3 regions of the Rhizobium sp. SAFR-030 genome follow, and region 2 is predicted to be linked to each of the others. Evidence: predicted binding sites of a transcription regulator. Region 2 holds the regulator's gene; each other region holds the start of a gene.
What was found. The regulator PhoB, encoded in region 2, activates phosphate uptake and scavenging genes when phosphate is short. The targets are predictions, from matches to a motif close to TGTCATNNANCTGTCAT.
Positions count from the first base shown of each region.

Region 1 (10,678 bases), 160 kb from region 2:
GCCGGGCCAAGATTTTGGGCCGCACTGCTGGATTGCGGGACGCGAGATCCTCAAACGCCCTCGACCACCACCATCTCCGCGTCGCCGACCTCCTGGCGGATCTTCGCGGCGACCTGGTATTCCGGGGAATTGTAGCAGTCGACGGCCGCCTGCATCGACGGGAACTCGATCACGACGTTGCGGGCCCGTGAAGGACCTTCAAGTTCGGTGATCGCGCCGCCACGAGCGAGGAAATTGGCGCCGTACTTCTCGAAGGCCGGCTTGGCGGCGGCCACGTAGTCCTTGTAGCGCTCGGCATTATGCACGTCGACGCGGGCGATCCAGTATCCCTTGGGCATTGTTGTCTCTCCTTCGGTTTTCAAGCGTCGTTGGCCGGCCACAGGGCCTGGCGCATCTCATCGAGGATGGCTTCCGCCGCCTGACGCGGATCAGTGGCCTTGACGATGGGACGGGCGACAACGAGATGGCTCGATCCTGCCTTCAGGGCATCGAATGGTGTCACGACGCGCTTCTGGTCGCCGGCATCAGCGCCCTTGGGACGAATGCCGGGGGTGACGACCGCCATATCGGTGCCGACGATCTCGCGCACTGCGGCCGACTCCTCCGCCGAGCAGACGATGCCGCCCATGCCGGCCTCGCGGGCCTGCGCGGCGCGGCGGCGGACCAGTTCCTCTGGCGTCTGTGCATAGCCGGCCTCGGCAAGGTCAGCCGCGTCCATCGAGGTCAGAACGGTGACGCCGAGCAGGCAGAGGTCGGATCCCTTCGCCGCTTCCACGGCCGCGCGCATGGCCTTCGGATAGGCGTGCAGCGTCAGCATCGTCATGCCCATGCCGGCGATCGCCTCGACGCCCTTCGCCACCGTATTGTCGATGTCGAGCAGCTTCATGTCGAGGAAGATCTTCTTGCCGTCGCGGGCGAGATCGCGCGCCAGCTCTAGGCCGCCGATGAAGGCCAGCTGGTGGCCGATCTTGTAGAAGGAGACGCTGTCGCCAAGCGTGGCGACCATATCCTCGGCTTCCGCGATGGTCGGAATGTCGAGGCCTACGATCAAGCGGTCGCGTGCGTTCATGTCGTCTCTCCCTGCGCTGATTTCACCGCCGTCCAGTCGCATGCGAACTGCAAATCGGCAAGGCAGGCACAGCGGACGACGCCGAAAAGATTGCGCGGCCGTCCGCAATTCTCAAGCCGGTCCGACCGGCTCGTGAGGGCTTTCGCGAACCGGAGGCATCGAAACGGTCCGGTTAGGGACGTGTGTAGGTCCAGAGCTGAGCCGGCGGAATGTTGCGCACGACGAAGTCGTAATGCTTGATCTGGTAGCGGTCGGGTCTGGCGACGATCGGCGACACCGGGCCGTAGGTGATCTGTATCACCGGCCGGCCGGCTGGCATGCGGTCCAGCAGGTCCTCGAGCAAGGCAATGCGCCTCTCCATGGGAAAGCTCAGCATCGGGATCGCCGAGATCACCGAGTCGAACTGCTGGTCGCGCAGACTGCCGAGAGTATTCTGAAGGTCGAAAGCGTCGCCGTTGATGAACTGCACCCGCGGAAAGCTGCGCGTCAGATGCTGGTAGAAATCCGTCGAAAACTCGATGGAGACCAGTTTCTCAGGAGCGATGCCGCGCTCCAGGATCGCCTTGGTGATGATGCCGGTGCCGGGCCCGAGTTCGAGGACCGGCAGCCCCGACTGCGGCGTGATGACGCTTGCCATGCGCCGTGCCGTGACACCGGAGGTCGGCAGAATGGCACCGACGCGTTTCGGGCCGTCGATCCATCCCTTGAAGAAGCGGATTTCCTCGTCGAATTTCCGGCCAAGCCGCTCTTTCAAACGCAATTCCATCATGATCTCCACGCAACCTGCTCATGGCTGATTAAGGATAAGTGCGCCCCGATGACGCAAAATCAAGGAAAAATGTCGCATTCAAAAGAGGCGACAAAAAAAGGACCGGCGAACCGGTCCTCTTTTCTTCAAACCCGCATGGGCATCAGAACATAAAGTGCATCGTCGCCCGCGGTATCCCGCACCAGGGTCGGCGAGCCGGCGTCCGCCAGCATGAAGATCGCGTCCTCGCCCGACAATTGGGCGGTGATGTCGAGCAGGTATTTGGCGTTGAAGCCGATTTCCATGGCATCGCTGTCATAGCCGACCGCCACTTCCTCGGTCGCACTTCCCGAATCCGGATTGTTGACGGTGAGTAGCAGCTGGCCCTCGCTGAGCGCCAGCTTCACGGCCCGCCCGCGCTCCGACGAGATGGTCGAGACACGATCGACAGCCTTGGTGAAGCTCTGGCAATCGACGCGCATTTCCTTGTCGTTGCTGGTCGGGATGACGCGCTGGTAGTCAGGGAAGGTGCCGTCGATCAGCTTCGAGGTCATCACAATGCCGCCGATCGTCAGACGGATCTTGGCGTCCGACACTTCGACCGTGACCATCGCTTCGGGGTTGTCGACAAGCTTCTGCAACTCGCCGACCGTCTTGCGGGGAATGATGATGCCGGGCATGCCTTCCGAACCGGACGGCGCCTCGATGTCGGCGCGGGCGAGCCGGTGACCGTCGGTTGCCACCGCGCGCAGCTTCAGCTTTCCGTCGGCTTCAATCGTGTGGAAGAAGATGCCGTTCAGGTAATAGCGGGTCTCTTCGGTGGAGATGGCGAACTGGGTGCGGTCGATCAGCATCTTCAGATCGGTCGCCTTGATCTTGAAGGTATGCGTGAAGCTGCCGGCGGTCAGATCCGGGAAATCGGTTTCCGGCAGGCACTGCAGCGAAAACTTGGAGCGCCCGGACTGTACCGTCATGCTGCCGCCGTCCGGATTGGTGGCGAGCCGCACTTCGGCGCCATCCGGCAGCTTGCGGACGATTTCGTAGAGGAGGTGCGCCGGAACGGTCGTCGCCCCGGCCTGCTCGACCATCGCCGGCAGCTCCTCGGTGATTTCGAGATCCAGGTCAGTCGCCTTCAAGGCCAGGTCGTTGCCCGCGGCCTTCAGCAGGACGTTCGACAGGATCGGGATCGTGTTGCGGCGCTCCACCACGCGATGGACGTGGTTCAGCGACTTCAGGAGGTTGGACCGCTCAAGAGTAATACGCATGGACGCTACCGCTTTCGACCGTGCCGGTCCAAGGGACCGAAGATTATGCTTGTCCGTCAGTCTGCCCGGACGATGTGGACGGGCAAAATGGCAGAGTTTCCCGCCGGAACGCAAGAGGCGCCGGTCTGGTGTTCCCGAATTTCACGTTGCGGCGCGGCATAGCGCACAGCTTTCCACATCCGGCGCCCGTGCTTGCGGTCCGGAGCCGGCTCCCGCATAACAGCGTCGAGGCCGCCAACGCCGGCCAAGTGATCGAGGACAGACGTGACGCAAGACGAGGACAAGACGGCGAGCCGCACCTATCGGGTTGCAAACGTGGCGGTACCCGCCCGTCCGATCGAGCCCGCGCTCTACCTGGTCGCAACGCCGATCGGCAATCTCGGCGACATTACGCTGCGCGCTTTGGAAACACTTGCCGGTTCCGACGTGCTGGCCTGCGAGGATACCCGCGTCACCCGCGTCCTGCTCGATCGCTTCGGCATCACCGGCCGCCCCTATGCCTATCACGAGCATAACGCCAACGAAGTCGGTCCGCGGCTGATCAAGGCGCTCGACGAGGGGAAGTCCGTGGCGCTGGTGTCGGATGCCGGCACGCCGCTGGTCTCCGATCCGGGTTATCGGCTGGGGCAGCTGGCGCTGGAGGCCGGCCATCGCGTCGTCCCCATTCCCGGCCCCTCGGCGCCGCTTGCCGCCCTGGTGGGCTCGGGGCTCCCCTCGGATGCCTTCCTGTTTGCCGGCTTCCTGCCGGTCAAGGAAAAGGGCAGGCGGGATCGGCTAGCCGAGCTGTCGAAGATCCCCTCGACATTGATTTTCTTTGAATCGCCGCATCGAATCTCCGACACGCTGAGGATCGCCGCCGACGTGCTGGGGCCAGACCGCGCCGCCTGCGTCTGCCGCGAACTGACGAAGACTTTTGAAGAGTTCCGCCGCGGCTCTCTCGGCGAACTCGCCGGGCAGTATGCCGACGCGACCGTGAAGGGCGAGATCGTCCTCGTCGTCGGCCCGCCGGCCTATGACGACATTCCGGCGGCCATCGACGTGGACATCATGCTGCGTGAGCTGGCGCAATCGATGCCGGCCACCAAGGCGGCCGCCGAGGCAGCGCGGCTGACCGGCCTGTCGCGCAAGGACCTCTACCAGCGGCTGATCGAGCTGAAAGGTGCCGATGGCGGCTGACGATCCGATCGGCCGGCGTCGCAAGGCGGAGCGCCATGGGCGGTTCTCCGAATATGTCGCCGCGCTGTATCTGATCGCCAGAGGCTACCGCATCCTTGCCATGCGCTATCGGACGCCGGTGGGCGAGATCGACATCATCGCCCGCAAACGGGATCTGGTCGCCTTCGTCGAGGTCAAGGCACGCCGACAGGAGATGCAGGCGATCGATGCCGTGAGCGCTATGTCGCAGCGGCGGATCCGCGCGGCGAGCGATCTCTGGCTCGGTCGGCGGCGTGACGGACACCGTCTGTCGCAGCGTTACGACATCCTCGTGATCCGCCCCTGGCGTCTTCCACGGCACTTCCCGGACGCGTTCTGACGCGGCTGTCCGTCGAAGATTGAAAGCCTAGCAGCAGCCCGCTGAGGTCCGGCCCGGGACTGTAACAATGCCGTCATGGAACTGTTAAGGACGTGTCACGCAAGGAGGCTAAGCCACCCTCATCCAACCAGTGGAGAAGAGGGATAATCCATGTTCAAGAAGCTTGGCCTTGCCGTAGCCGCGCTCGCACTTTCCGCATCGACGTCGCTTGCCGCGACTGAAGTTACCTGGTGGCATGCCATGGGTGGCGAGCTGGGAAAGAAGCTTGAGGAAATCGCCCAGAAGTTCAACGACAGCCAGGCCGACTACAAGGTCGTGCCGATCTACAAGGGTTCCTACCCGGAAACCCTGACCGCTGCGATCGCCGCCTTCCGCGCCAAGCAGCAGCCGGCAATCGTCCAGGTATTCGAAGTCGGCACCGGCACGATGATGGCCGCCAAGGGCGCCGTCTACCCGGTCTACAAGCTGATGAAGGACGCAGGCGAGCCGTTCGACACGAAGTCGTTCCTGGCGCCGGTCGTCGGCTACTACTCCGATACCAGCGGCAACATCCTGTCCCTGCCGTTCAATTCTTCGACGCCGATCATGTATTACAACAAGGACGTCTTCAAGAAGGCCGGCCTGGATCCTGAGGTCGCTCCGAAGACCTGGAAGGAAGTCGAGGATTTCTCCAAGAAGATCGTCTCGTCGGGCGCTGCAAAGTGCGGCTTTACCTCGGCCTGGATCACCTGGGTTCAGACGGAAAATCTTTCGGCCCTGCACGACAAGCCCTTCGGCACGATGCAGAACGGCTTCGGCGGTCTCGGCACTGAGTTCACCTTCAACGGCGACGTCCAGATCAAGCACTGGGCGAACCTGAAGAAGTGGCAGGACGAGGGCCTCTTCAAGTATGGCGGCCCGGTCGGCGGCGACCAGGCGGCGACCATGTTCTATGCCCAGGAATGCGCCATGACGATGAACTCGTCGGCCGGCCGCGCCGGCGTCATCAACAACGCCAAGACCTTCACGCCAGGCTTCGCGCCGCTTCCCTACTATGACGACGTCACCAAGGAGCCGAAGAACTCGATCATCGGCGGCGCCACGCTCTGGGTGCTGAACGGCAAGGACGAGGCCACCTACAAGGGCGTCGCCAAGTTCTTCACCTACCTGTCGAAGCCGGAAGTTCAGGCCGAATGGCACCAGTACACGGGCTATCTGCCGATCACCAATGCCGCCTACGAGCTGGGCGAGAGCCAGGGCTACTACGCCAAGAACCCGGGCTCCGACATCGCGATCAAGCAGATCACCCGCGGCACGCCGTCTGAAAACTCCAAGGGTGTCCGCTTCGGCAACTTCACCCAGGTTCGCTCGGTCGTCGACGAAGAATTCCAGGCGCTCCTGGCCGGCAAGAAGGACGCCAAGCAGGCGCTCGACAGCGCCGTGACGCGCGGCAACCAGCTGCTGCGCGAATTCGAAGCCGCGAACTGACAGCCTCTGATCCGCGGGAGAGGGCCGGCCACCATGCCGGCCCTCTCTCCTTTAGGCTCTCCTGCGCAGGGCACCATGGAAACCAAACGCACCACCTTCGACGCACGACTGCTGCCCTATCTCCTGCTGGCGCCGCAGCTGCTGATCACCATCGTCTTCTTCATCTGGCCGGCGGCACAGGCCGTCAAATCCTCCTTCGAGCGCGAGGATCCGTTCGGCTTCTCGACCGTCTTCGTCGGGCTCACGCACTACCGCAATCTGCTGGCGGATCCGAACTACCTCGATGCGCTTGGGCGCACGGCAGTCTTTGCGATCTCGGTGACGGTGCTGTCGATGGTGCTGGGGCTTGCCTTTGCCGCAGCTGTCGACCGGCTGGTGCGCACGGGCCGTGTGTATACGACGCTGCTGGTCTGGCCTTACGCGGTGGCACCGGTCATCGCCGGCGTGCTCTGGTGGTTCATGTTCAACACGTCCACCGGCATCCTGCCCTACTATCTGCAGATCATCGGCATCCGCTGGGATCATGATCTGAACGGCACCCATGCGATGATCCTGATTATCATCGCTGCCGCCTGGAAGCAGATCTCCTACAATTTCCTGTTCTTTCTGGCGGGCCTGCAATCGGTGCCGCAGTCGCTGATGGAGGCGGCCGCCATCGATGGATCCGGTCCGGTCAAGCGGTTCTTCAACATCTCTCTGCCGCTGATCTCGCCGACCACCTTCTTCCTGTTCATCATCAACGTGAACTACACGATGTTCGACACCTTCCCCATCATCGACGCCACGACCGGCGGCGGCCCGGCGCAATCCACCACGACACTCGTCTACAAGGTGTTCCAGGACGGCTATGTGGGGCTCAACATCGGCTCGTCCTCGGCGCAATCGGTGCTGCTGATGCTGATCGTGATGCTGCTGACATTCGTGCAGTTCCGCTATGTCGAACGCCGCGTGCAGTATTGAGGAACGACCATGGTTGAAAATCGTCCCTTCCTCACCTTTCTCACCCACGCCTTCCTGATCTGCGGCTTTCTGGTGGTGGCGTTTCCGGTCTATGTGGCGATCATTGCCTCGACGCACGACACCACGACGCTGGTCAGCACCTCGCTGCCGCTTCTGCCGGGATCGCATTTCATCGACAATTACCGGGAGATCCTGACCGGCGCCTCGGCGGCCAACGGGCTGCCGAACTATGCGCATATGGCGCTGAACTCGCTGATCATGGCGGTGGTCATTACGGTGGGCAAGATCGCCATCTCGATCCTGTCGGCCTTTGCCATCGTCTACTTCCGCTTCCCCTTCCGCCAGCTGGCCTTCTGGATCATCTTCGTGACGCTGATGCTGCCGGTGGAAGTGCGCATCATGCCGACCTACAAGATCGTCGCCGACCTCGGCATGCTGAACTCGTGGGCCGGGCTCACCATCCCGCTGATCGCCTCGGCCACGGCGACCTTCCTGTTCCGGCAGTTCTTCATGACCGTGCCGGACGAGATCATGGAGGCCGCCCGCGTCGACGGCGCCGGCCCGATGAAGTTCTTCCGCGATATCCTCTTGCCCCTGTCGCGCACCAATATCGGCGCGCTCTGCGTCATCCTCTTCATCTATGGCTGGGTGCAGTATCTCTGGCCCATGCTGGTGACCACCGATCCAGGCTACTACACACTGATGATGGGCATGAAGCGCATGGTGACCGTTCAGGACGGCGTCATCGAGTGGAACCTGGTGATGGCCGGGGCCGTGCTGGCCATGCTGCCTCCCATCCTCATCGTCATCCTCATGCAGCGGCTGTTCATCCGCGGCCTCACAGAAACGGAGAAGTGACATGGCGACCATCAACATAGCCGATGTCTCCAAGGTCTATACGGGCGGCGTGAAGGCGGTCGACACGGTCTCGATCGACATTGCCGATGGTGAGTTCATCGTGCTCGTCGGTCCCTCAGGCTGCGGCAAGTCGACCCTGCTGCGCATGGTCGCCGGGCTGGAAGCGATATCGTCCGGCGAGGTGTCGATCGGCGGACGCATCGTCAATCGCATGGAGCCCGCCGAACGCGATATCGCCATGGTGTTCCAGAACTACGCGCTCTATCCGCACATGACGGTTCGCCAGAACCTCGAATACGGGCTGAAGAACCGCGGTACGCCCAAGACGGAAATCGAAGCCCGGGTTGCAGAAGCCGCCCGCATGCTGGAGATCACGCCGTATCTGGAGCGCAAGCCGAGGGCGCTGTCGGGTGGCCAGCGGCAGCGCGTTGCAATGGGTCGCGCCATCGTCCGCAAGCCCGCCGCCTTCCTGTTCGACGAACCGCTCTCCAATCTTGACGCCAAGCTGCGCGTGTCGATGCGCGGTGAGATCAAGCGCCTGCAGAGGCGGCTTGGCACCACCTCCATCTATGTCACCCATGATCAGCTCGAAGCCATGACGCTGGCCGACCGGCTGGTGGTGCTGAACGGTGGCCGCATCGAGCAGATCGGTTCGCCGCTTGAGGTCTATCACGCCCCGGCATCGACCTTCGTTGCAAGCTTCATCGGCGCCCCGGCCATGAACCTGATCTCCGGCGAGCTTCACGGCAACCGGCTGGCGATCGGCCCGGCAACGATCGAGCTGGACCAAGCGCCGACCTCCGGCGCGGTGATGGTGGGCGTCAGGGCGGAGGATCTGCGGGTCGCCAGAGACGGCGAGGATTTCCTGCCGTTCCGTCTCGATTATGTCGAAGAGCTCGGCTCGCAGCGGCTGGTTCACGGACAGGTGGGCGACCAGAAGCTGACGGCGGCGCTGTCGCCGGAAACGCCGGTGGCGGAGGACATGCGGCTCGCCTACGATACGCAGCGCCTGCATTTCTTCGGTGCGACCGATGGCCGACGCAACGGCCCGGCCGTCATCCGTGCAACGCCGGTTCCGGAGATGGTGCCTTCCCCGGTGCTGTCATCAGAGTTAGATCCGGTGACCTGAAGGCGAACCAGGGCTACCGTCACGATCCGCGCGATTGATAAAATGCAAGCGATCCTGACAACCTTGCGCTGAAACTCAGGTGTTACCCTCTGCCGGTCCGGGATAAGGGGGTCACATGGTTTTGAAACTGGCACTCGCGGGGGCGATCGCTCTTGCCTATCGCAGCCGCACCAGCGCGCCAGGTGGCGGCGTCCCGCCCTTCATCGGCGCCTCGGCGGAAGCCCTGGCGCGGGAGCTGAAGCCGGCGCCGATCGAACCCGCCTGGATCCTCGACGGCACACCGCAGGCCCGTGTCGTCTCGCACTCGACGACCGCCGACAAATGTTCGACTACGGCTATCTGGGACTGCACGGCGGGCACCTTCCGCTGGTTCTTCGGCGACGACGAGACGGTGGTTATCCTCGACGGCGAGGTGTCGATCACCGCCGAGGACGGCACCCAGCGACTGCTGCGCGCGGGAGACATCGGCTACTTCAAGGCCGGCACCTGGGCGACCTGGCGCATCGACCGCTACGTTCGCAAGATCGCCTTCATGCGCCAGCCTATCTGGATGCCGCTCGCCCTCGTTTACCGGGTCCGCAACCGTGTTCGTCGTGCCCTGAAGGGCGGCGGGCTCGGCCTCTAAAGCCTGCCGATCTCTACCGTTGCCTTCGCTTGCCCGTCGTCCTACATCTGGCGGGCAATCTGACAAGGGACAGGGTATGGCCAAGATCCGCACAATCGCATTCCAGATGGACCACGTGTCCAGCATCAACATTGCCGGCGATTCGACCTTCGCCATGGCGCTGGAAGCGCAGGCCCGCGGCTACGAGCTGTTCCACTACACGCCCGACCGGCTGACCATGCGCGACGGCCGGATCTTCGCCTCCATCGAACCGATGCAGCTGCGCGACGAGAAGGGCAGCCACTTCACCCTCGGCGAGCGACAGCGGGTCGATCTGTCGACCATCGACGTGATCATGCTGCGCCAGGATCCGCCCTTCGACATGGGCTACATCACCTCCACGCATCTTCTCGAACGGCTGCACCCGAAGACGCTGGTGGTCAACGACCCGGCCTGGGTGCGCAATTCGCCGGAAAAGATCTTCGTCACCGAGTTCGCCGACCTGATGCCCGCGACGCTGATCTCGCGCGACCCGGCCGAGATCGCCAGCTTCCGCGATGAGATCGGCGACATCATCCTGAAGCCGCTCTACGGCAATGGCGGCGCCGGCGTTTTCCATTCGGCCCGCGACGACCGCAATTTTACCTCGCTGCTCGAGATGTTCGGCCAGATGTATCGCGGCGAGCCCTACATCGCCCAGGCTTACCTGCCGGCGGTCCGCAAGGGCGACAAGCGCATTCTGCTGGTCGACGGCGAGCCGGTCGGTGCGATCAACCGCGTGCCGGCAGTGACCGACAGCCGCTCCAACATGCATGTTGGCGGTCGCGCCGAGCCCACCGAACTGACGGCGCGCGAGAAGGAAATCTGTGCCCGCATCGGCCCGGCGTTGCGTGAACGCGGCTTCCTGTTCGTCGGCATCGACGTGATCGGCGACGTGATGACCGAGATCAACGTCACCTCGCCGACCGGCATCCGCGAGGTCAAGAAGTTCGGCGGCGCCGACGTCGCGTCGCTGCTGTGGGATGCGATCGAAGCCAAGCGCGG
Region 1 covers NZ_JBPFDO010000005.1:263,952-274,629, forward strand. The annotation lists gene ACR65N_RS17000 (DUF1330 domain-containing protein) at 51-338, opposite strand; gene pyrF (orotidine-5'-phosphate decarboxylase) at 359-1,069, opposite strand; gene pmtA (phospholipid N-methyltransferase PmtA) at 1,242-1,835, opposite strand; gene dnaN (DNA polymerase III subunit beta) at 1,964-3,082, opposite strand; gene rsmI (16S rRNA (cytidine(1402)-2'-O)-methyltransferase) at 3,347-4,258, shown strand; gene ACR65N_RS17025 (YraN family protein) at 4,248-4,616, shown strand; gene ugpB (sn-glycerol-3-phosphate ABC transporter substrate-binding protein UgpB) at 4,767-6,083, shown strand; gene ugpA (sn-glycerol-3-phosphate ABC transporter permease UgpA) at 6,159-7,043, shown strand; gene ugpE (sn-glycerol-3-phosphate ABC transporter permease UgpE) at 7,053-7,901, shown strand; gene ugpC (sn-glycerol-3-phosphate ABC transporter ATP-binding protein UgpC) at 7,903-9,030, shown strand; gene ACR65N_RS17050 (cupin domain-containing protein) at 9,146-9,655, shown strand; gene gshB (glutathione synthase) at 9,732-10,678, shown strand, end outside.
Region 1: a site for PhoB is predicted at 4,688-4,704, ahead of ugpB (sn-glycerol-3-phosphate ABC transporter substrate-binding protein UgpB). Genes of this name have one in related genera too.

Region 2 (10,678 bases):
TATGGCATCTTCGTCCTGATCTCCAACACGGTGGTGGAAATCCCGGCAGCGACGCTCTTCCTGATGCTGGTCGACACCGCCAACGTCTTCGGCAGCTATGCGACGTTCCTGGCGCTCGGCGTTGGATCGATGATCGAGACGGAGCGGCGCAAGGTCGGCTGGCGGTGGGTGGCCGTTCCGCTCCACTGGCTGATGAATTCCTATGCCGCCTGGCGCGCCGTCAACGAGCTGCGCACCAACCCGTTCTTCTGGAAGAAGACGCCGCACCGGCCGATCCGCCAAGCGGATAAGACCGGAAGCCGGCCGCTTGGACCGGATCGTTGATCGCAGAAGAAGACACTGGGGAGAATGGAGCGGGTGAAGGGAATCGAACCCTCGTATTCAGCTTGGGAAGCTGCTGCTCTACCATTGAGCTACACCCGCCTGCGGTGCGCAGGATTAGCATCAACAGCGCAGCGGCTTCAAGCAAAAAGGCGGCAGCCAGGGGAACCGGTGCGTTGCTTGCAAACCGTCTTCAGTACACGGCAAGGGCCGCCTGGCGCTGCCTCAGCCGCGAAAATGCTTGGAGAGTTTCAGCCCTTGCGCCTGGTAGTTTGAGCCGAGGCCGGAGCCGTAGAGGGCCTGCGGGCGCTCCTGCATATGCTCGAAGACAAGCCGGCCGACGATCTGGCCGTGTTCGAGAATGAACGGCACCTCGTGGCTGCGCACCTCGAGAACCGCACGGCTGCCCGACCCGCCGGACGGCGCGTGGCCGAAGCCCGGATCGAAGAAGCCGGCATAGTGGACGCGGAACTCGCCGACCAGCGGATCGTAGGGCGTCATTTCCGCGGCATAGAGCGGCGGCACATGCACAGCTTCTCGCGACACCAGGATGTAGAATTCGTCGGGATCGAGGATGAGGTCGTCGCGGCCGCGGCTGTAGAGCGGCTCCCAGAAATCCAGGACATCGAGCACTGCCTTGCGATCGACATCGACCACCGAGGTATGATGCTTGCCGCGGTAGCCGATCAGCCCGTCGGGGCCGGTGCCCTTCAGATCGATCGACAGTGCGATGCCGCCGCCCGAAACGTTGGGGTTTTCGCTCGCCACCAGGGTTTCAGCCTCGTGCAGTGCAACGACATCCGCCTCGCTCAGCAGCGCCTGGCCGGTGCGGAAGCGGATCTGCGACAGGCGCGAGCCGCGCCGGACGATGACCGGAAAGGTGCGCGGCGAGATCTCGAGGTATAGCTGCCCCTTGTAGCCGGCGGGGATCTTGTCGAATTCCTGCGCGTGGTCGACCATCACCCGGGTGAAGATATCGAGGCGACCGGTCGAACTTTTCGGGTTGCAGGAGGCCGACAGGTCGTCGGGCAGATCGAGACTTTCCATCAGCGGCACGATGTAGACGCAGCCGGTTTCGAGAACCGCGCCCGGCTCCAGGTCGATCTCGTGCAGCGTCAGCCGCGCCAGCTTGTCGGCCACCGTATGCTCGCGGCCGGGCATGAAGCTGGCGCGCACGCGCAGCGCCTTGGAGCCCAGCCGCAGGTCGAGGCTGGCCGGCTGGATCTGGTCGTGATCGAGCGGCGCCTCGCTTTTCAGCCTGCCGCCGTCGAAGAGTGCGCCTATGGCGCGGTCTGCCAGAATGCCCGCTGTGCGTATCATTGCCCTTATCCTTCCGGGGGACAAAAGCAAAAGCGGGGAATTGACGCAAGGATTGCTTGGGGCTATCCAAGCTTATCCCGTGGTGATTTGGCCGGTCGGCTTGCAGCCACGTTAAACAAGTGGCTAAAAAGACCGGGTGCGAAACCGGTCTGCTATGCGACCGGTTTTTTTGTTTGAAGTGGTGACACATGAGCAAGACTTGGCGCCCCGCAACCCAACTCGTCCACGAAGGCACGCTGCGCTCGCAATACGGCGAAACGTCTGAAGCGATCTACCTGACGCAAGGGTTCGTCTACGAAAACTCAGCCGCTGCCGAAGCCCGTTTCAAGGGCGAGACCGACGGCTTCATCTACGCCCGTTACGGCAGCCCCACCAACGACATGTTCGAAAAGCGAATGATCGCACTCGAAGGTGCCGAGGATGCGCGCGCCACGGCATCGGGCATGGCCGCCGTTTCCGCCGCCATCCTCTGCCAGGTGAAGGCCGGCGACCACATCGTCGCCGCACGCGCGCTGTTCGGCTCCTGCCGCTACGTGGTGGAAACGCTGGCACCGAAATACGGCGTCGAGTGCACGCTGGTCGACGGCCGGGATCTCGCCAACTGGGAAGCGGCGATCCGCCCCAACACCAAGGTGCTCTTCCTCGAAAGCCCGACCAACCCGACGCTTGAAGTGGTCGACATCGCCGGCGTCGCGAAGCTCGCCGACCAGGTCGGGGCAAAGCTGGTGGTGGACAACGTGTTCGCCACGCCACTCTTCCAGAAGCCGCTGGAGCTCGGCGCGCACGTCGTCGTTTATTCCGCCACCAAGCATATCGACGGCCAGGGCCGCTGCCTCGGCGGCGTGATCCTGTCGGACAAGGAATGGATCAACGAGAACCTGCACGACTATTTCCGCCACACGGGACCGGCCATGTCGCCGTTCAACGCCTGGACGCTTCTGAAGGGTCTGGAGACGCTGCCGCTGCGCGTCAGGCAGCAGACGGAGAGCGCTGCGAAGATCGCCGACTTCCTCGCCGATCAAAGCAAAGTGGGCAAGGTCATTTATCCGGGTCGCAAGGATCATCCGCAGGCCGATATCATCGCTCGGCAGATGTCAGGCGGCTCGACGCTCGTCTGCTTCGAGCTGAAGGGTGGCAAGGACGCAGCCTTTGCGCTCCAGGATGCGCTGGAAGTCATCAAGATCTCCAACAATCTCGGCGATGCCAAGAGCCTGATCACCCATCCGGCAACCACGACGCACAAGAACCTCACCGACGAGGCACGCGCCGAGCTGGGCATTTCGCCCGGCACGCTGAGGCTTTCCTGCGGCATCGAGGACGGCGACGACCTGGTCGAGGATTTGGCCCAGGCGATCGCCAAGGTCGCCGGCTGACGGACGCCGGCCGCTCGTCGCGAGCGGCATCAACTAGGCAAATACATGCGGCTCGCGCTCCGGCGCGGGCACGTTTCTTGACCTCAGCCACTTCCTGTACAATATCCCTAGCCACAGGATTGAGGTCTGCATGTATCGCGCACGGACGAGGGACATAGAGGTCGCCGTTGAACCCTATTATCTGGAGGAGCAATCCGACCCGGATGAGAGCCGCTATGTCTGGGCCTATCGCATCGTCATCGCCAACCATTCGGAGCTGACCGTCCGGCTCGTCCATCGCTACTGGAACATCACCGATCAGAACGGTCTGGTGGACGAAGTGGAGGGACCAGGGGTCGTCGGCGAACAGCCGCGGCTGAAACCCGGCGATACATACGAGTATTCGTCCGGCTGCCCGCTCGACACGCCGTCGGGTCTGATGTTCGGCCATTACCAGATGGAAACCGACGAAGGGGAAACCCTGATCGTCGCCATCCCCGCCTTCTCCCTCGACAGCCCCGGCCTGATGCGCGTCCTCAACTGAGCGTCAGTCGACGCCCCGCGCTGCCACAGCCGCCAAGATGCTGGCAGACACCCGGCATATCTGCCGGCTGCCTGCGTAGATGATCAGGCGGCGGTAAATTCCGACGGATCGTAGCGGTAGGTGGTCGAGCAGAATTCGCAGGTGACGGCGATCTGGCCGTCTTCCTGGCTCGCTTCGATCTCCTCCGCAGTAAAGCCGTCGAGCACGCCCTTGATCTTGTCGCGCGAGCAGCTGCAGCGGTCGAGGACCCCCTGCGGCTCGTAGATGCGCACGCCGCGCTCGTGGAAGAGCCGGAACAGCAGCCGCTCGATGGCGACCTGCGGATCCGTCAGCTCGTCGGTGTCGACCGTCTCCACCATCATCCGGGCCTCCGCCCAGCTGTCGTCATTGACATGCTCCTCGTCGCGCTCGTCGCCGTCGCCGCCATGCAGGTCCGGCTGGCGCATGCGCTCCGGCGCCGGCGGCAGGAACTGCGCGAGAACGCCGCCTGCCCGCCAGTTGTGACGCGGCTTGCCGTCCTCGTCTCGATCAAGCAGTTCTGCGACACCGAGGCGAACCTTGGTCGGGATCTGCTCGGACTGACGGAAGTAGACTCCGGCGATTTCCTCGAGCGACGAGCCGTCCAGCGGCACGATGCCCTGATAGGGCTGCATGCCCTGACCCTGGTCGATGGTGAAGGCGAGGTAACCGTCTCCGAGCAGCTCCGGCGGCGATGTCCGGCCTTCCGAAATGGCCACGTCCAGCGCCTCCTGATCGAAGCGCGCATAGGCGCGCATGCTTTCCGGGCTCGAAAAGTCGGCGACCAGCAGATCGACCGGACCATCGCCTTTGGTCTGCACGGTAAAGCGGCCGTCGAACTTGAGCGAGGTGCCGATCAGCGCCGTCAGCACGATCGCCTCGGCAAGCAGGCGGGCAACCGGGGCCGGATAGTCATGCCGACCGAGGATGGTGTTGAGCAGCGGACCGAGCTGCACGGCGCGGCCGCGGACGTCCATGCCCTCCACCTGGAAGGGCACCACATGGTCGTCGCCGGCCAGATTGATATCGGTCAGTTCAACTGTGGCTTCTGCCATGATCTGCTCCTTCACGCCGAAGCCATCCGTTTCGCACAAAAGACAGCCGAGCGGAACCGCTTGGCCGGGCGAGATGGGCCGACGATGTCATTGAAGCGCCGCCGCGACACTGATCGCCGGCGCGGGTTGGAAAACCGCCAGATGGGGGCGCGCCACCGGCAAATCAAGGCTTTCGGTCAGAGCCTGCGCGGACGCAGTCGTTCAGACCGCGCCGAAGCACCAGGCGAGAATGGACTTCTGCGCGTGCATGCGGTTTTCCGCCTCGTCGAAGACCACCGACTGCGGACCGTCAATGACGCCGTCGGTGACTTCCTCGCCGCGGTGGGCCGGCAGGCAGTGCATGAACAGCGCCTCCGGCCGGGCGCGCCGCATCAGCTGCTCGTTGACCTGGAAGGGCTGGAATATGTTGTGGCCGCGCGCCTTGTGCTCCTGGTTCATCGACACCCAAGTGTCGGTGACCACCATGTCGACACCCTCGACGGCACGTTCGGCATCATGGCACAGCATGACCTCGCCGCCATTGTTGCGGGCCCAGTTGAGGTACTTGTCGAGCGGCTCGGAGCCCATCGGCACGGCCATGTTCATCTGGTAGCCGAAGCGGGCGGCACCTTCGACGAAGGAATGCAGGACATTGTTCCCGTCGCCGGTCCAGGCGAAGGTCTTGCCGGAGACCGGACCGCGATGTTCCTCGAAGGTCAAGAGATCCGCCATGATCTGGCAAGGATGCGTCTCGTCGGTCAGGCCGTTGATCACCGGCACGGTCGCGTGCTCGGCCATTTCCATCAGCCGGCGATGATCGGTGGTGCGGATCATGATCGCATCGACGTAGCGCGACAGAACCTTGGCGGTATCGCCGATCGTCTCGGCACGACCGAGCTGCATCTCGGTACCGGACAGGAACAGCGTCTCGCCGCCCAGCTGGCGCATGCCGACATCGAAGGAAACACGGGTACGGGTGGACGGCTTCTCGAAGATCATCGCCAGCATCTTGCCGGCAAGCGGCTTGTCGGCTGTACCGGCCTTGGTTGCCTTCTTGCGGGTCAGCGCGTCATCCAGAATGGTGCGCAGTTCGCCCGAGGAAACGGCCGAGAGATCGAGAAAATGCTTGGGTGATGCCATGGTCCATTCCATCCGGGGCGCCATCCGGCGGCCCGCTCGCTACGACCGGCCGGGTCAGGCCGACTTCTTCAACTTTTCGCTCTGCAGCTTTTCGGCGGCGCGTTCGATACGAGCCAAGCCCTCGCGGGCCTCTTCGGCGGTCACCACCAGCGGCGGCAGGATGCGGATGACGTTGTCGCCAGCCGGCACGCCCAGCAGATGCTCCTCGCGCATGGCAACCGTCAGTTCGGCGGCCGGCACGCGCGCCTTGATGCCGAGCATCAGGCCTTCGCCGCGGATTTCCTCGATAACCTCGGGGAAGCGGTCCTGAATGCCCGCGAGCCCCTGGCGGAACACCAGCGCCACGTCGCGGACATTCTGCAGGAAGGAGTCTTCCAGCACGATGTCGAGCACGGCATTGCCGACAGCCATCGCCAGCGGATTTCCGCCATAGGTGGTTCCGTGCACGCCGGGCTTCATGCCGGAGGCAGCTTCGGCGGTCGCGAGGCACGCGCCGAAGGGAAAACCGCCGCCGATGCCCTTGGCCACAGCCATGATGTCAGGCGTAACGCCGGACCATTCATGGGCGAAGAACTTGCCGGTCCGGCCGACGCCCGTCTGAACCTCGTCGAAGATCAGCAGCATGCCGTGCTCGTCGCAGAGATTGCGCAGCTGCTGCAGGAATTCCTTGGATGCCGTGCGGATACCGCCCTCGCCCTGGATCGGCTCGATCAGCAGAGCGCCGGTGTTCTCGGTGATTGCCGCCTTGAGGGCCTCGATATCGGCGAACGGCACCTGATCGAAACCGGGCGCCTTCGGGCCAAAGCCTTCGAGATACTTTTCCTGGCCGCCGGCAGCGATCGTCGCAATGGTCCGACCGTGGAAGGCGCCCTCGAAGGTGATGATGTGGAACTTGTCGGGATGACCCTTGGAGTAATGGTAGCGGCGGGCGGTCTTGATGGCGCATTCCAGGGCTTCCGCGCCGGAATTGGTGAAGAACACCTTGTCGGCGAAGGTCGCCTCGACCAGCCGCTGTGCCAGCCGCTCCTGCTCGGGGATCTCGTAGAGATTGGAAAGGTGCCAGACCTTGTCGGCCTGCGCCTTCAGCGCCTCGACAAGATGCGGATTGGCGTGGCCGCAGGAGGTGACCGCGACGCCTGCGCCGAAATCGAGATAGCGCTCGCCCGTCTCCGTCACCAGCCAAACCCCTTCACCACGCTCGAAGCGCAGAGGGGCCCGTGCAAACGTGTCGAAAAGCGCGGCTTCAGCCATGGCGACAGCACTCCTTGGGCATCATCATCTGTGCGGCGGCAACGTCCGCCGAAATCAAAAATGCCGCCCCAGCGGGCGGCGGCTGCACTATCCGCATTCCGCCGACGGCTGTCAACAAATCGCTCCAATTCCGGCGCATTGCCGGGCCATGGCGGTTACGGCGCAGGTTTCGGCCGCTGTGGCAAAAAAGACTCTGTCTGGCAGCAAGTTGGGGAAAACCCGGAAATCGATTCGCAGCGATTCGTACGACTCTTGTCAGCGAGTCCACCGCCCTCTAGGTTAAAGATCAATTACTAGACTGCATGCGGCGGAACTAGTCACCAAAAGTATAGATGTAGTATGCGCGACGAAATTGGTTTCGTCGTAACGGTGAGAGATTCTGTCTTGCTGATGTGTGCTCAAGGCGGAGAGACAGCATGAATTGGACAGACGAACGCGTCGAGAGATTGAAGCGGTTATGGGCCGAAGGGCTCAGCGCCAGCCAGATCGCTGCCCAGCTTGGCGGCGTCAGCCGCAACGCGGTGATCGGCAAGGTGCATCGCCTCAACCTGCCGGGCCGCATCAAGGCCGGCGGGACTTCGGCTGCCGCCCGCACGCCCAAGCGCACTGCGCCGGTGCCACGCGCTCCGGCCTACACCGCTCGCCCGAACGTTGTACCGGCACGCACCATCGGCCGTCCGATGGGTGCAACCGCGGTCAAGGAAGACTTCCAGATCGAGGCGATCAACGCCACCCAGCTGGTGACGACCAATGTCGTGGTCCCGATGGCGCGCCGCCTCGTCCTCACCGAGCTGACCGAACGCACCTGCAAGTGGCCGGTCGGCGATCCGCTGAAGGACGACTTCCACTTCTGCGGCGCTGAATCCTGCGACAACTCGCCTTACTGCAAGTACCACGCACGGCTTGCCTACCAGCCGGTCACCGAGCGCCGCAAGTCCGCGGCCGCACGTGCCTGATACGAGCACAGTCGATGCACTGGTGAAAACGGGCCTTGTGCCCGTTTTTTTGTGGCCTGCGTCCGGCCGGACCGGACGTTCGCCCGCGGCCCACGAAAAAGCCCGACCTGTCGGCCGGGCTTCGTCAGGACAGGCGGATCGCCTCTAAGCGTCAGGCTTCCATGGAATAGCCGGCGCCGCGCACGGTGCGGATCACGTCCTGCATGTTGGAAAAGTTCAGGGCCTTGCGAAGACGACCGACATGCACGTCGACAGTGCGCTCATCGACATAGATGTCGTGCCCCCAGACGCCGTCGAGAAGCTGAGAGCGCGAGAAAACGCGGCCGGGCGACGCCATCAGGAATTCCAGCAGCCTGAACTCCGTCGGCCCCAGACGCACTTCGCGGGCCTTGCGGTGCACGCGGTGCGTATCGCGGTCGAGCTCGATATCGCCGCAGCGAAGCACGCTGGACAGGACTTCAGGACGCGCGCGGCGCAGCATCGCCTTGACGCGCGCCATCAGTTCCGGCGTCGAGAACGGCTTGACGACGTAATCGTCGGCACCGGTCGCCAGACCGCGGACACGTTCGCTTTCCTCGCCGCGGGCGGTGAGCATGAGGATCGGCAGACGCTCGGTCTCCGGACGCATGCGCAGCCGTCGGCAGAGCTCGATGCCGGACACCCCCGGCAGCATCCAGTCGAGGATAAGCAGATCCGGCACGCGCTCCTGAAGACGGATCTCCGCCTCGTCGCCGCGCAGGATCGTCTCCACCTCGTAACCTTCAGCTTCCAGGTTGTAGCGAAGGAGAACGCTGAGCGCCTCCTCGTCCTCGACGACAGAAATCTTCGGCAGCATAATCAGGAACTCCTACAGGTCCGCGCAGCTATTCGGCCACAGCGCCGAGCATGTTGGAGCTGTCGTCCTTGGCCCGCTCGCCGACAGGCTGGGCGCCGGTCGCCATGTAGTAGATGGTCTCGGCAATGTTTGTCGCGTGGTCACCGATGCGCTCGATGTTCTTGGCGCAGAACAACAAATGCGTGCAGGTGGTGATGTTGCGCGGATCCTCCATCATGTAGGTGAGGAGCTCGCGGAACAGCGAGGTGTACATCGCGTCGATCTCTTCATCGCGCTGGCGTATCGCCTCGGCCTTCTGGGCAGACCGGTGCGAATAGACGTCCAGCACTTCCTTCAGCTGCACCAGCGCCAGGTCGGACAGATGCTCCAGGCCGCGGGCCAGCTTGCGCGGTACGCCGGTGCCCTGCACTGCGATCACCCGCTTGGCGGTGTTCTTGCCGAGATCGCCGACCCGTTCGAGATCGGCGGCGATGCGCAGCGTGCCGATGATCTCGCGCAGGTCCGCCGCCATCGGCTGGCGCTTGGCGATGGTGACGATCACCTTCTCCTGGATCTCGCGCTCGGCATGATCGAGAATAACGTCGTCGGAGATGACCTTCTGCGCGAGAGCACTGTCGGAATTGACGAGCGCCCGCACGGCGTCCGAGCACATCTGCTCGGCCAGGCCGCCCATCTCGGAGATGCGGCGATTGAGGTACTTCAGCTCTTCATCATAAGCCGACATGATATGGGATGGCATGTGTCTCTCCTCGGACGAATGGAACCAGTGGCAGGCGGCGCTGTCTGATCAGCCGAAACGGCCCATGATGTAGTCCTGCGTGCGCTGGTCATCCGGATTGGTGAACATCTTGTCGGTATCGTCTTCCTCGACGAGCTGGCCGAGGTGGAACATGGCGGTGCGCTGTGAAACGCGGGCAGCCTGCTGCATTGAGTGGGTAACGATGACGATCGTGTAGTTGGCGCGCAGCTCGTGAATGAGCTCCTCGACCTTGGCCGTCGCGATCGGATCAAGCGCCGAGCACGGCTCATCCATCAGGATGACTTCCGGCGACACGGCGATGGCGCGGGCGATGCACAGACGCTGCTGCTGGCCGCCGGACAGGCCGGTGCCGGATTCCAGCAGGCGATCTTTTACCTCGTTCCAAAGGCCGGCGCGCTGCAGGCTTGCCTCAACGATCTGGTCCATGTCGGCGCGGTTCCTGGCGAGGCCATGAATGCGCGGACCGTAGGAGACGTTCTCGTAGATCGACTTGGGGAACGGGTTCGGCTTCTGGAACACCATGCCGACGCGGGCGCGCAGTTCAACGACGTCGATCGAAGGGTCGTAGACGTCCTCGCCATCGAGCACGATGCGGCCGGTGACGCGGCACTGCTCAATGGTGTCGTTCATGCGGTTGAGGCATCGCAGGAAGGTCGACTTTCCGCAACCCGACGGTCCGATCAGCGCGGTCACGGTGTTTTCGCGGACGTTCAGGTTCACATCGAACAGCGCGCGCTTCTCGCCGTAGTAAACCGATACGTCCTTGCCCACCATCTTGTAGGAAACGTCATTCATTTTCTGATCCAGCGCCTTCTCAACTGCAGCTTCAGACATCATGTTCATTGTCCGTCTCCTTCTACCAACGCCGTTCGAAGCGACGACGCAACAGGATTGCGCCGACATTCATTACGATCAGGAACAGGAGCAGGATGATGATTGCTCCGGACGTGCGTTCCACGAAAGCGCGTTCCGCCTCGTTGGCCCACATGTAGATCTGCACCGGCAGCGCCGTCGACGGATCCATCGGCGTGGTCGGATAGTTGGCAACGAAGGCCACCATGCCGATGAGCAGCAGCGGCGCGGTTTCACCGAGCGCGTGTGCCAGGCCAATGATCGTGCCGGTGAGGATGCCCGGCATGGCGAGCGG
Region 2 covers NZ_JBPFDO010000005.1:424,771-435,448, reverse strand. The annotation lists gene ACR65N_RS17900 (glycosyltransferase family 2 protein) at 1-324, shown strand, start outside; tRNA gene ACR65N_RS17895 (tRNA-Gly) at 350-423, opposite strand; gene ACR65N_RS17890 (2'-deoxycytidine 5'-triphosphate deaminase) at 547-1,641, opposite strand; SAM riboswitch at 1,711-1,789, shown strand; gene ACR65N_RS17885 (O-succinylhomoserine sulfhydrylase) at 1,830-3,014, shown strand; gene apaG (Co2+/Mg2+ efflux facilitator ApaG/CorD) at 3,145-3,537, shown strand; gene ACR65N_RS17875 (Hsp33 family molecular chaperone) at 3,621-4,610, opposite strand; gene argF (ornithine carbamoyltransferase) at 4,812-5,729, opposite strand; gene ACR65N_RS17865 (aspartate aminotransferase family protein) at 5,784-6,980, opposite strand; gene ACR65N_RS17860 (GcrA family cell cycle regulator) at 7,397-7,936, shown strand; gene phoB (phosphate regulon transcriptional regulator PhoB) at 8,088-8,771, opposite strand; gene phoU (phosphate signaling complex protein PhoU) at 8,800-9,510, opposite strand; gene pstB (phosphate ABC transporter ATP-binding protein PstB) at 9,559-10,374, opposite strand; gene pstA (phosphate ABC transporter permease PstA) at 10,388-10,678, opposite strand, start outside.

Region 3 (10,678 bases), on a different contig from region 2:
CGTCAGCGATCTCGGTTTGCCGGGCATGTCCGGCGAGGACTTCTGCATCCAGGTGCGGCAGCGCTGGCCGAAGATCGGCATTGTCTTTGCGACGGGCGCCGATCGCGGACCGGATCTAGACGATCCGTCGCGAACCGCGCTGCTGCCGAAGCCGCACGGTGTGGAAGAGCTGAAGGCGGCGCTGGATGCGGTGACGCAGGGCTAAGGGATGTGCATCCGGAGTATGCCGGCTGCATTGTCGCCTGCCATGCTCCTTCCGCTCAGAGGCTGTCGAACCAGTCCGCATAGGGCGTGTTCTTCGCCATGTGGCGGTTGAAGTCTGGGGCGCCGTCGTCCCACCAGACGGAGCCGCGTTCGCCGAGCGCGACCTTGGCCGCATCGACCCGCCGCCGGGCCTCAGTCGTCGCCATGCTGTCGCCTTTGGCATCGCGCACGGCCCGCCTTGCCGACATCAGGTCCCGAACCAGCCGAGACCGCGTCTCCTCGTCGAGGGCCGGATTGCTGCGCCGCCAGAGGCGGCCGCGAACGACGAAGTATCGGCCGTCCGGCGTATTCGGATAACTGGTGGGCATCTATCACCGCTCGGATTTCCGGCGGTTCAATGCCGGCGAGCCGGGCGGGGTTCCTTCTGGAGATGCGGCTGACGCTAGGAGATCAGCCCCACCAGCAGGAAGAACAAAGCGGAGATGATGCCGGCCGCCGGCATGGTGACGATCCAGGCGATGACGATGTTGCCGGCCAGCCCCCAGCGGACGGCAGAGACACGCCGGGCGGCGCCGACGCCGACGATGGCGCCGGTGATCGTGTGCGTCGTCGATACCGGAATACCGAGCCATGTCGCGCCGAACAGCGTCAGGGCACCGCCGGTTTCGGCGCAGAAACCCTGCATCGGATTGAGGCGGGTGATCTTCGAGCCCATGGTGTGGACGATCCGCCAGCCGCCCATCAGCGTGCCGAGCGCCATCGCCGCCTGGCAGGAGATGACCACCCAGAACGGCACGTAGAAGGTCGATCCGAGATGCCCCTGGCTGAACAGCAGCACGGCGATGATGCCCATCGTCTTCTGCGCATCGTTGCCGCCATGCCCGAGCGAATAGAGCGACGCGGAGATGAACTGCATGACGCGGAACGTGCGATCGACGGCGAACGGCGTCTGCCGAACGAACAGCCAGGAGACGATGAGCACCAGCACCAGCGCCAGGAAGAAGCCGATCGCCGGCGACAGGAAGATGGCGGCGACGGTCTTGCCGACGCCTGACCAGACAACCGAGCTGAAGCCGGCCTTGGCAAGGCCTGCACCCAGCAACCCGCCGACCAGGGCGTGTGAGGAACTCGAAGGGATCCCGTAGATCCAGGTGACGATGTTCCAGATGATCGCCCCCATCAGCGCCGCAAAGATCAACTGCGGCGAGACGATCGCCGAATCAATGATGCCGGTGCCAAGCGTTTCGGCCACATGCAGGCCGAAAAACAGGAAGGCGATGAAGTTGAAGAAGGCCGCCCAGGCGACGGCGAACTGCGGACGCAGCACGCGCGTCGAGACGATTGTGGCAATCGAATTTGCCGCATCGTGCAGGCCGTTGAGAAAGTCGAAGAACAGCGCGATGCCGATCAGGGCAAGCAGCAGCGGCAGGGCGAGGGTCGCATCCATCAGACGTTCTCGATGACGATGCCGCTGATCTCGTTGGCGACGTCCTCGAAGCGGTCGACCACTTTCTCGAGCTCGCCATAGATCTCGCTGCCGATCATGTAGGCCATCGCATCGCTCTGGCCGCCCTTTCCACCATGCCGGCGGAACAGGTCCTTGAGGCCCTGGTCGTGAAGGTCGTCGGAGCGGCCCTCGACCACGGTCACCTGTTCGGCAATCGAGGCGAGGCGCTGCGCGTTGGTTCCGACCTTGTCGAGCAGCGGGATGGCTTCGGCGACAAGCTTGGCCGCCGCGACGATTTCCGATCCCATCTGCTGCATCAGCGGGTCGAAGTTCTGCTGCTCGAACAGGCGGATGGTCTTCACCGTCTTGTGCATCATGTCAATCGCGTCATCCATCGACTGGATGAGGTCCTTGATATCGCCGCGATCGAAGGGCGTGATGAAACTGCGGCGCACCGCGAGCAGCACGTCGCGGGTAATGTCGTCGGCCTTGTGCTCCAGTTCGACGATGCGCTCGCAGTTCCGCTCGACATCCGTGCCGTTCAGAATCTGCTCGAGAGCCTGTGCCGCGGCAACCACGGTGCGTGAGTGCTCGCAGAACATTTCGAAGAACTTGTCTTCCCGCGGCATCAACTTGCGAAAAACATTCATCATGCGGGGCTGGCCTTCAACTTGCGCCTGACTGTCATAAATGTGTCATAAATGCTCGCGGGCAATCGAGACAATATCAAAAAAGACAAACCCACACGGCATATCCAGCATGGCAAGCAAGACACCCAAGCCTCCGGCGGACGAGACACAGCGATTGCTGACGCAATTGGCGCACGTTCCGCACAAGTTGTTCACCGCTCCGTTCCGCCAGCAATACGCAGCCCTGTGCTTTCGCGCGGCCGACGCGGAGGGCGGTTTCGAGGTGCTGACGATCACCTCGCGGCGCAGCGGGCGCTGGGTGATCCCCAAGGGGTCGCCGATGAAGGACAGGAAGCCTCACGAGGTGGCGGCGATCGAAGCGTGGGAGGAGGCCGGTATTCGAGGTACGGTGCGCAAGCGTCCCGTCGGTCGCTACACCTACCTGAAGCCGCTCGATCAGTTGGACGTCGTTCCCTACATCGTCGACGTCTTCCAGATCCACGTGACGGGAACGGAGGGGACATACAAGGAGAAGGGGGAGCGACTGCTGGAGTGGGTGCCGATCGCCGAGGCGGCCAGGCGCGTGCGAGAGCCGGAACTCAAGTCTCTCCTTCTCGGCTTCAAGCCGCGGAAGAGTTTGAAATCCTGAAGCATCCGAATCGTTTCGGCGCTGCTCGGAGAGACTCTTCAGCCAGGTTTACGCCAGCGATCGGAACCTGACTGCGAGTCGCGTATTGTATTCGATGGCGACGGGATCAGATGGTGCCTCTCTTTAGAAACCTGAGGTTTACGGGCTTTTTCTTCGCCAGTCTGGCGATGGATCTACCCGTGACGTCGAAGACTTGCGCCACGTGTGTGACGTGATAAACGGTCGAAGCTTGTGCAGCCGCACCGACGCCACTACGACGTCGATATTTTGAATGGGGCACTCTGTGGAAACCGGTATCAACAAGTCGCCGACCGGCATTGACGGATTTGACGAACTGACGCTCGGCGGCCTGCCGACCGGGCGCCCCAGCCTCATCTGTGGCTCTGCGGGCTGCGGCAAGACGCTGTTTGCCACGACGTTCCTCATCAACGGCATCCGCGACTACGACGAGCCGGGCGTCTTCGTGACGTTCGAGGAGCGTCCGGTCGATATCGCCAGCAACGTCGCCTCGCTGGGCTTTTCGGTTGACGATCTGATCGCCGACAACAAGCTGTTGATCGACCACATCGCCGTCGACCCGGCGGAGGTCGCCGAGATCGGCGATTACGATCTGGAAGGTCTGTTCCTGCGCCTGGAACTGGCGATCGCCCAGGTCGGCGCCAAGCGCGTCGTCCTGGATACGATCGAAAGCCTGTTCTCCGCCTTTCAGAACCCCGCTGTTCTGCGCGCCGAAATTCGCCGTCTGTTCGACTGGCTGAAGGAACGCGAGCTGACCACGGTGATCACCGGCGAACGCGGTGACGGCACACTGACCCGCCAGGGTCTCGAGGAATACGTATCCGATTGCGTCGTGTTGCTCGATCACCGGGTACACAACCAGATTTCCACGCGCCGGTTGCGGATCGTCAAGTATCGCGGCACGGCGCACGGTACGAACGAATACCCGTTCCTGATCGACAAGGACGGCTTCAGCGTCCTGCCGGTGAGCGCGCTCGGCTTGAACCACAAGGTCTTCGACGAGCGGATTGCGAGCGGGATCGACGATCTCGACGCAATGCTCGAGGGGCGTGGCTTCCATCGCGGCAGCAGCATCCTGATCAGCGGTGTGGCGGGATCCGGCAAGAGCACGATTGGCGCCTGTTTCGTCGATGCCGCCTGCCGCGCCGGCGAACGCGCCGTCTACTTCTCGTTTGAGGAATCAGCGGCGCAATCGGTGCGCAACATGCGCTCCATCAACATCGATCTGCAGCAGCACCTCGATTCGGGCGCGCTGCACTATGTGGCCGCCCGTCCGACCTTCTACAGTCTGGAAATGCACCTGGCGGTGATGTTGCGCGAGATCATGCGCGTCAAGCCGTCGATCGTCGTGCTGGATCCGATCTCCGCCTTCATGGGCTCCGGCGAGCTCGGGGAAGTGCAGGCAATGCTGCTGCGCATGGTCGACGCCCTGAAATCGCAGGGCATCACCGCCGTCTTTACGCATCTGATGCACTCGGCCGACGGTGCAACCGAGACCGAAGTTGGCCTCTCGTCGCTGATGGACGCCTGGATCCTGCTGCTGAACCGCGAGGCGAGTGGCGAATTCAACCGCGAGCTCTATCTGTTGAAGGCGCGCGGCACCGCCCATTCCAATCAGGTGCGCGAATTCGTGATGACGGAAAACGGAATTCAGCTGCTGCTGCCCTATGTAGGCGAGGGACGCGCGCTGACTGGCTCGGCACGTCGGGCCCAGGAAGCGCGGGATCGTCGCGAGCAGGCCAGGCGCGACGGCGAAATCGTGCAGATCCGCGAGCAACTGGACAACCGTCGCCGGCAGACGCAGGCGCAGATTGCCGCGCTCCAGGCGCAGCTGGAAGCAGATGAAGCGGAGATGCGGCGCAAGCTTGCCTTCGAAGAGCAGGACGCTGAACAGTTCAGTTCAGATCGCCAGGAAATGATGAAAAGCCGTGGTCTGAGCGGTTGAGGATGAATGATGAGCGATGAAGCCACTGAGGGCTCCCCACGGAAACTCGTACTCTACGTAGCTGGCCAGACACCGAAGTCGACCGCTGCAATCGAGAACCTGCAGCGCATTTGCGAGGAACATCTTCCGGGCAAATACGTGGTGGAAGTTATCGATCTGCGGCAGCAGCCGCAACTGGCCCGCGAACACAACATCGTCGCCATCCCGACGCTGGTTCGCGAACTGCCCACGCCGATCCGCAAGATCATCGGCGACCTTTCCGACATCGAGAAGGTCCTGGTGCATCTGAAGGTCGGTGGCTGACGCATGACCATCAGCGGCCGCGATCAGAACAATCGGGAATGGGTCGAATCGGAGCTTCGTCGCCGGCTGGAAGAGGCCGAGGAGACGCTGCGCGCCATCCGCGAAGGTGAGGTCGACGCACTCGTCATGCGCAATCCGCAGAACGAGGACGAGGTGTTCACACTCGAAGGGCGGACGGAATCCTACCGCGACTTCATGGAGGCGATGGATACTGGTGCGGCCGCCTTCGATGGCTCCGGCAGGCTGATCTATGCCAACAAGGCGCTGGCCGAACTGCTTGGACAGCAGGAAGAAGGCTTTGCCGGCATCGAGCTTGTCGATCTACTGTCGCCCGCCGACCGGGATGCCGTGCAGGCGCTGGTCGAGCAGGCGCGTTCGGCGCGCGGAACCTGTGAGATCAGCACGTCGATCGGCGACGAGGAACGTCACATCCTGGTGTCGGCGGCGCCGCTGGCGCTCGGCGTCAACCACGGCGTTGCAGCGACCTTCACCGACATCACCCACCGCATCCGCGCCATTGCGGCGCAGGAATCCGAGCGGGCGGCGCATGCCATCATCGCCTCCGCCAACGAGGCGGTCATCGTCTGCAATCTCGACGGCATCGTCACCCACGCCAACGCGGCGGTCGGCGGGATCGCCTCGCGCGATCCGATCGGACTGCCCTTCGATGATGCGTTCAACATCACGATCGCCGGCACCACCGGCCTGATGCAGGGCAACGACTTCCTGTCGCTGGCAATGGCCGGCACCCCGGTACAGGGTCTGGAAGCCCATGCACCGAACGCACCGCGTATCCGCGACCTGCTGATCAGCGCCGCACCCCTGAAGCTTGGCGCAAACATCGTCGGCTGTGTGGTGGCGATGGTTGACCTGTCGCAGCGCAAGGCTGCCGAGAAGCAGCAACTGCTGCTGATGGGCGAACTCGATCACCGGGTGAAGAACACGCTGGCGCTGGTGCTGTCGATCGCCAAGCGCACCGCCTCGACGGAAGATACCGTGCAGGGCTTCCAGGCGGCGTTCGCCAGCCGCATCCAGGCGCTTGCCGCCACGCACAATCTTCTTGCCGAACGGTCTTGGAAGCCGGTGCCGCTTGCCAGCATCATCCGTGCCGAACTCGCTCCGCATATCCTCGGCTCGTTCGAGCGCCTGGTGATGCATGGCCCGGACTATGCGGTATCGCCGCGCGCGGCAATCGCGCTCGGCCTGGTGATCCACGAACTGGCGACCAATGCCGCCAAGTACGGTGCGCTCTCCAATGCTGGCGGCAACGTCCGCATCGACATCGCTTCCTCGCAGGATGATGCAACGATCCACCTGCGGTGGAAGGAAAGCGGCGGACCGCGGGTCGCCACGCCGCAGCGGATGGGCTTCGGTCACACGGTTATCACCCGCAGCATGAAGTTCTCCGCCGGTGGCGACGCCAGCATCTCATACCCGGAAGATGGCGTCGTCTGCGATATCCGCCTGCCACTGGAAGACGTGGTGCTTTCGACCGACTGAAGCGCTGCCCGGCGCTTCCATCATTTCTCTCCGAGAGCATCCAGCCGGGCGCGCAGTATCGCGTTCTCCGACTCCAGTTGCGAAAGACGGTCGCGCAAGGGACGGATCGCCTGCGCGAGTTCGTCTTCCGTGAAACGCGGCGTGATATGTTGCTGACAATTCCAGTCGAACGTCTTCAGCCGGAGCCGGAAGATCCGCTCCAGCCGTGCCCCGTAGCCGGGATCGGTGGCGGCTTGCGTGAGGGCCGGATCGGCATCGAGCGACACCTTCTCGACATGCGCGTAGATCTTCAGGCGCGCCTGCCGCGGATAGTCGATGAGGAAGAGGCAGGCCCGGTCGTTGGCGGCCAGATTGCCGGTGCTGATATATTGACGGTTGCCCCGATAGTCGGCGAAGGCCAGCGTCTGGTCGTCGATGACCTTGAGGAAACCGCGCGGCCCGCCGCGGTGCTGGACGTACGGCCAGCCGGTTTCCGAGACCGAAGCCATGTAGAAGGTGTCGCGATCGGAGATGAACGCTGCTTCGTTGCGGCCGAACCGATCGTGCTCGCGGTGGCCCTTGAAGTCCGTCCAGATGTGGTCGGCTCCCATCTCTGCCTGTGCAGCGCGAACGCTCGGGGTCACCGCGACATCGAGAAATCCGTAGGACATGTGAGCCTCCATCGCGCCACTCCCGCAGCGGCCGGGCGCTGCCGCCAGACAAGTGTTACGTCAGATCGCCGGCGTTGACGACCCGGACGTCGATCTCGGTTGCGACCACGGATCTTGAGCGTCTGCCATGGCTGCCGGGGACTGATGAATGCGTAGCGTGTTCATTAAGCCTGATTCGCCGGAATTGAGACCATGATATGCGGTCGATCCGGCCTTGGTTCTGCCCCTTGCATGGGAAAGTCGTCAGGCACAGACGCAATCGACCGTTTCCCGCACAACTGGCAGCTTCTTGTCCCCTCCGTAATCGCCTGTTAACGGAGCATTAACCATGCTTGAAGTTAATGATATTCTAATTCACCATTTCCACTGAAAGCTCTTCAGGCTGTTCGAGATATCGATGAGAAAGGCGTCCAGATCCGTGTCAATCATATCGACGGACAGGTTTAGGAAGGCATGCGCGTTGTTCGTGTTGGCACTCTCCTGCGGCTGCAGCACCACCGGTGGCGTGCAGCAGCCGGCTGCGCCGGAGCTTGTCACCTCGGAGAAGGCACTGGTCGTTCCGCCACCGGGTGGACCGGCGGTGCGAGGCGTGATCCAGAAGCCGTACTCGAATGGCGTCGAACAGACCGTGCTGCTGGCGACGACGGCGCGGGTAGCGGGCCAGAACTTTTTCAGGGTGCAGTTCCTCGGCGAACCGGGGTCCATGGCGACGACGTCCAGCGCTTCATACTCGCCGATCTCCGACAGCTCCATTTCCCGCGAAGTGGCGCGCGCCATCCCGGGCGTTCGCCTGGGACGAACCAACCGGCTGCTGCAGAACGGCTATGGTCCGTTCAGCTATGCGACCGGGCGCTCCACCGCCGGCGATACCTGCGTCTTCGCCTGGCAGCAGATCCGCTCGCGCAGCACGCCGCTCGCCATCGGCCGCAATTTCGGGATGATCCAGGTGCGCATGCGCCTGTGTGATACGGACGCGTCCGAGAGGCAGCTGCTCAACGTCATGTATGGCTACACCCTGACGGGCACGCTCGTCGGGGCGATCTGGAACCCGCACGGCGTACCGCGCGGCGCCGACGAGGACACCATTTCGGGCCGCGAGAATATCTATCCCGGCCCAAGAGGCTGGCTCGACAGCGGACGCATCGGCGAGCCGCGGGACGTCACGACCAACTCCGTCGTCGTTCGCGCGCCGGCGCGCGCAGTCGCGCGGCCAGCGGTGACGGCGCCTCAGCCGGTCGACTATCGGCCGCAGGCCGTCCCGGCCGTCATGGTGCCGATGCCGGACACCTCGACCTTGCCGAGCGGCACCGGGGCGCAGCAGGTGCCGCGCGCAGCGGCCTCCGGCTCATCCACCACAATTGCGATCCCGCTGCCCGGCTGTACGGGCGGGGGCAACGCTTCTTCCTGTTGACGACGGACGTCACTGCTCGAACGGCGAAATGATTCTGCCAAAGGAATGAGAATGGGTAAAGTGCCGACCCTCGCCGTATGGACCCTGGTCATCGTTGCGTCCGTCTTTCTGTTAACGCTGCCGGTCAATCTGCAAACCCAGTTGATCGTCAGTATTGGCGTGGTGACGCTCATGTGGGTCATCAAGATCCTCAAGGGAGACGGGATCTGGCGGCTGATCGCGCTGGCGTTCGGCACGGCCATCGTCCTGCGCTACGTCTACTGGCGGACTACGGAAACACTGCCGCCGATTTCGCAGATCGAAAGCTTCATTCCGGGCTTCCTGCTGTACCTGGCGGAGCTCTACAGCGTCCTGATGCTTGCGCTCAGCCTCTTCATCGTCGCCACGCCGCTGCCCTCGCGGCCGTCCCGCGCCGCCAGCCAGAAGCGCTTCCCGCTGGTCGATGTGTTCGTTCCGACTTACAACGAGGACGTGACGCTGCTTGCCAATACGCTGGCGGCGGCAAAGGCCATGGATTATCCGGCCGACAAGCTGCAGGTCTGGCTGCTCGACGACGGCGGCACGCTGCAGAAGCGCAACTCGCCGTCGCTGATAGAGGCGGAGGCGGCCGAGGAGCGCCATCGGGTCCTCCAGCAGTTGTGCAGCGAGATGAACGTCACCTACCTGACGCGCGAGCGCAACGAGCACGCCAAGGCCGGCAACCTGAATAACGGTCTCGGTCAGTCGAAGGGCGAATTGGTCGCCGTCTTCGACGCCGACCATGCGCCGGCCCGCGACTTCCTGCTGGAAACGGTTGGCTACTTCGAAGAGGATCCTCAGCTTTTCCTGGTGCAGACGCCGCACTTCTTCATCAATCCCGATCCGCTGGAACGCAACCTTGAAACCTTCGACATGATGCCGAGCGAGAACGAGATGTTCTACGGCATCATCCAGCGGGGCCTGGACAAGTGGAACGCGGCGTTCTTCTGCGGCTCGGCCGCTGTTCTCAGCCGCCGCGCCCTGGAATCTACCGGCGGCTTCAGCGGCATCAGCATCACCGAGGATTGCGAGACGGCACTGGCGCTGCACAGCACCGGCTGGAACAGCGTTTATGTCGACAAGCCATTGATCGCCGGCCTGCAGCCGACCACGTTTGCCAGCTTCATCGGCCAGCGCAGTCGCTGGGCGCAGGGAATGATGCAGATCCTGCGCTTCCGCATGCCGCTCTTCAAGAGCGGCCTCAGCCTGCCGCAGCGCCTTTGCTACATGTCCTCGACGCTGTTCTGGCTGTTCCCTTTCCCGCGGGCAATCTTCCTCATCGCGCCGTTCTTCTACCTGTTCTTCGACCTTGAGATCTTCACGGCATCCGGCGGCGAATTCCTCGGCTATACGCTGGCATACATCGCCGTGAACATGACCATGCAGAACTACCTCTACGGCTCGTTCCGTTGGCCGTGGATCTCGGAACTCTACGAATACGTCCAGACCGTCCATCTGCTACCGGCCGTGGTCTCGGTCATCCTCAACCCGCGGCGGCCGACGTTCAAGGTAACCGCGAAGGACGAATCCGTCTCTTCGAGCCGCCTGTCGGAAATTGCCCGGCCGTTCTTCGTCATCTTCGCGATCCTGGTGGTGGCCCAGATCGTCGCCATCTACCGGATCTACACGGAGCCCTACAAAGCCGACGTGACGATCGTCGTCGGCTGCTGGAACCTGCTCAACCTGGTCATGGCCGGCTGCGCGCTGGGCGTCGTCTCCGAACGCAAGGAGCATTCCTCGTCGCGCCGGGTGAGGGTGCGTCGTCGCTGCGAATTCGGCCTCAACGGCAACTGGTATCCCGCTTCCATTGAGGACGTCTCGGTCGGCGGTGCCCGGATCGACGTGTTCAACCGCGACATGGAACTGATCGAGGTCGGCGGCGAGGGTGTGCTGCGCTTCAAGAC
Region 3 covers NZ_JBPFDO010000002.1:752,797-763,474, forward strand. The annotation lists gene ACR65N_RS09135 (hybrid sensor histidine kinase/response regulator) at 1-205, shown strand, start outside; gene ACR65N_RS09140 (hypothetical protein) at 261-572, opposite strand; gene ACR65N_RS09145 (inorganic phosphate transporter) at 647-1,651, opposite strand; gene ACR65N_RS09150 (DUF47 domain-containing protein) at 1,651-2,304, opposite strand; gene ACR65N_RS09155 (NUDIX hydrolase) at 2,411-2,929, shown strand; gene kaiC (circadian clock protein KaiC) at 3,201-4,892, shown strand; gene ACR65N_RS09165 (circadian clock KaiB family protein) at 4,902-5,195, shown strand; gene ACR65N_RS09170 (sensor histidine kinase) at 5,199-6,695, shown strand; gene ACR65N_RS09175 (pyridoxamine 5'-phosphate oxidase family protein) at 6,716-7,345, opposite strand; gene bcsN (cellulose biosynthesis protein BcsN) at 7,812-8,756, shown strand; gene bcsA (UDP-forming cellulose synthase catalytic subunit) at 8,808-10,678, shown strand, end outside.
Region 3: a site for PhoB is predicted at 2,334-2,350, ahead of ACR65N_RS09150 (DUF47 domain-containing protein). Genes of this name have one in related genera too.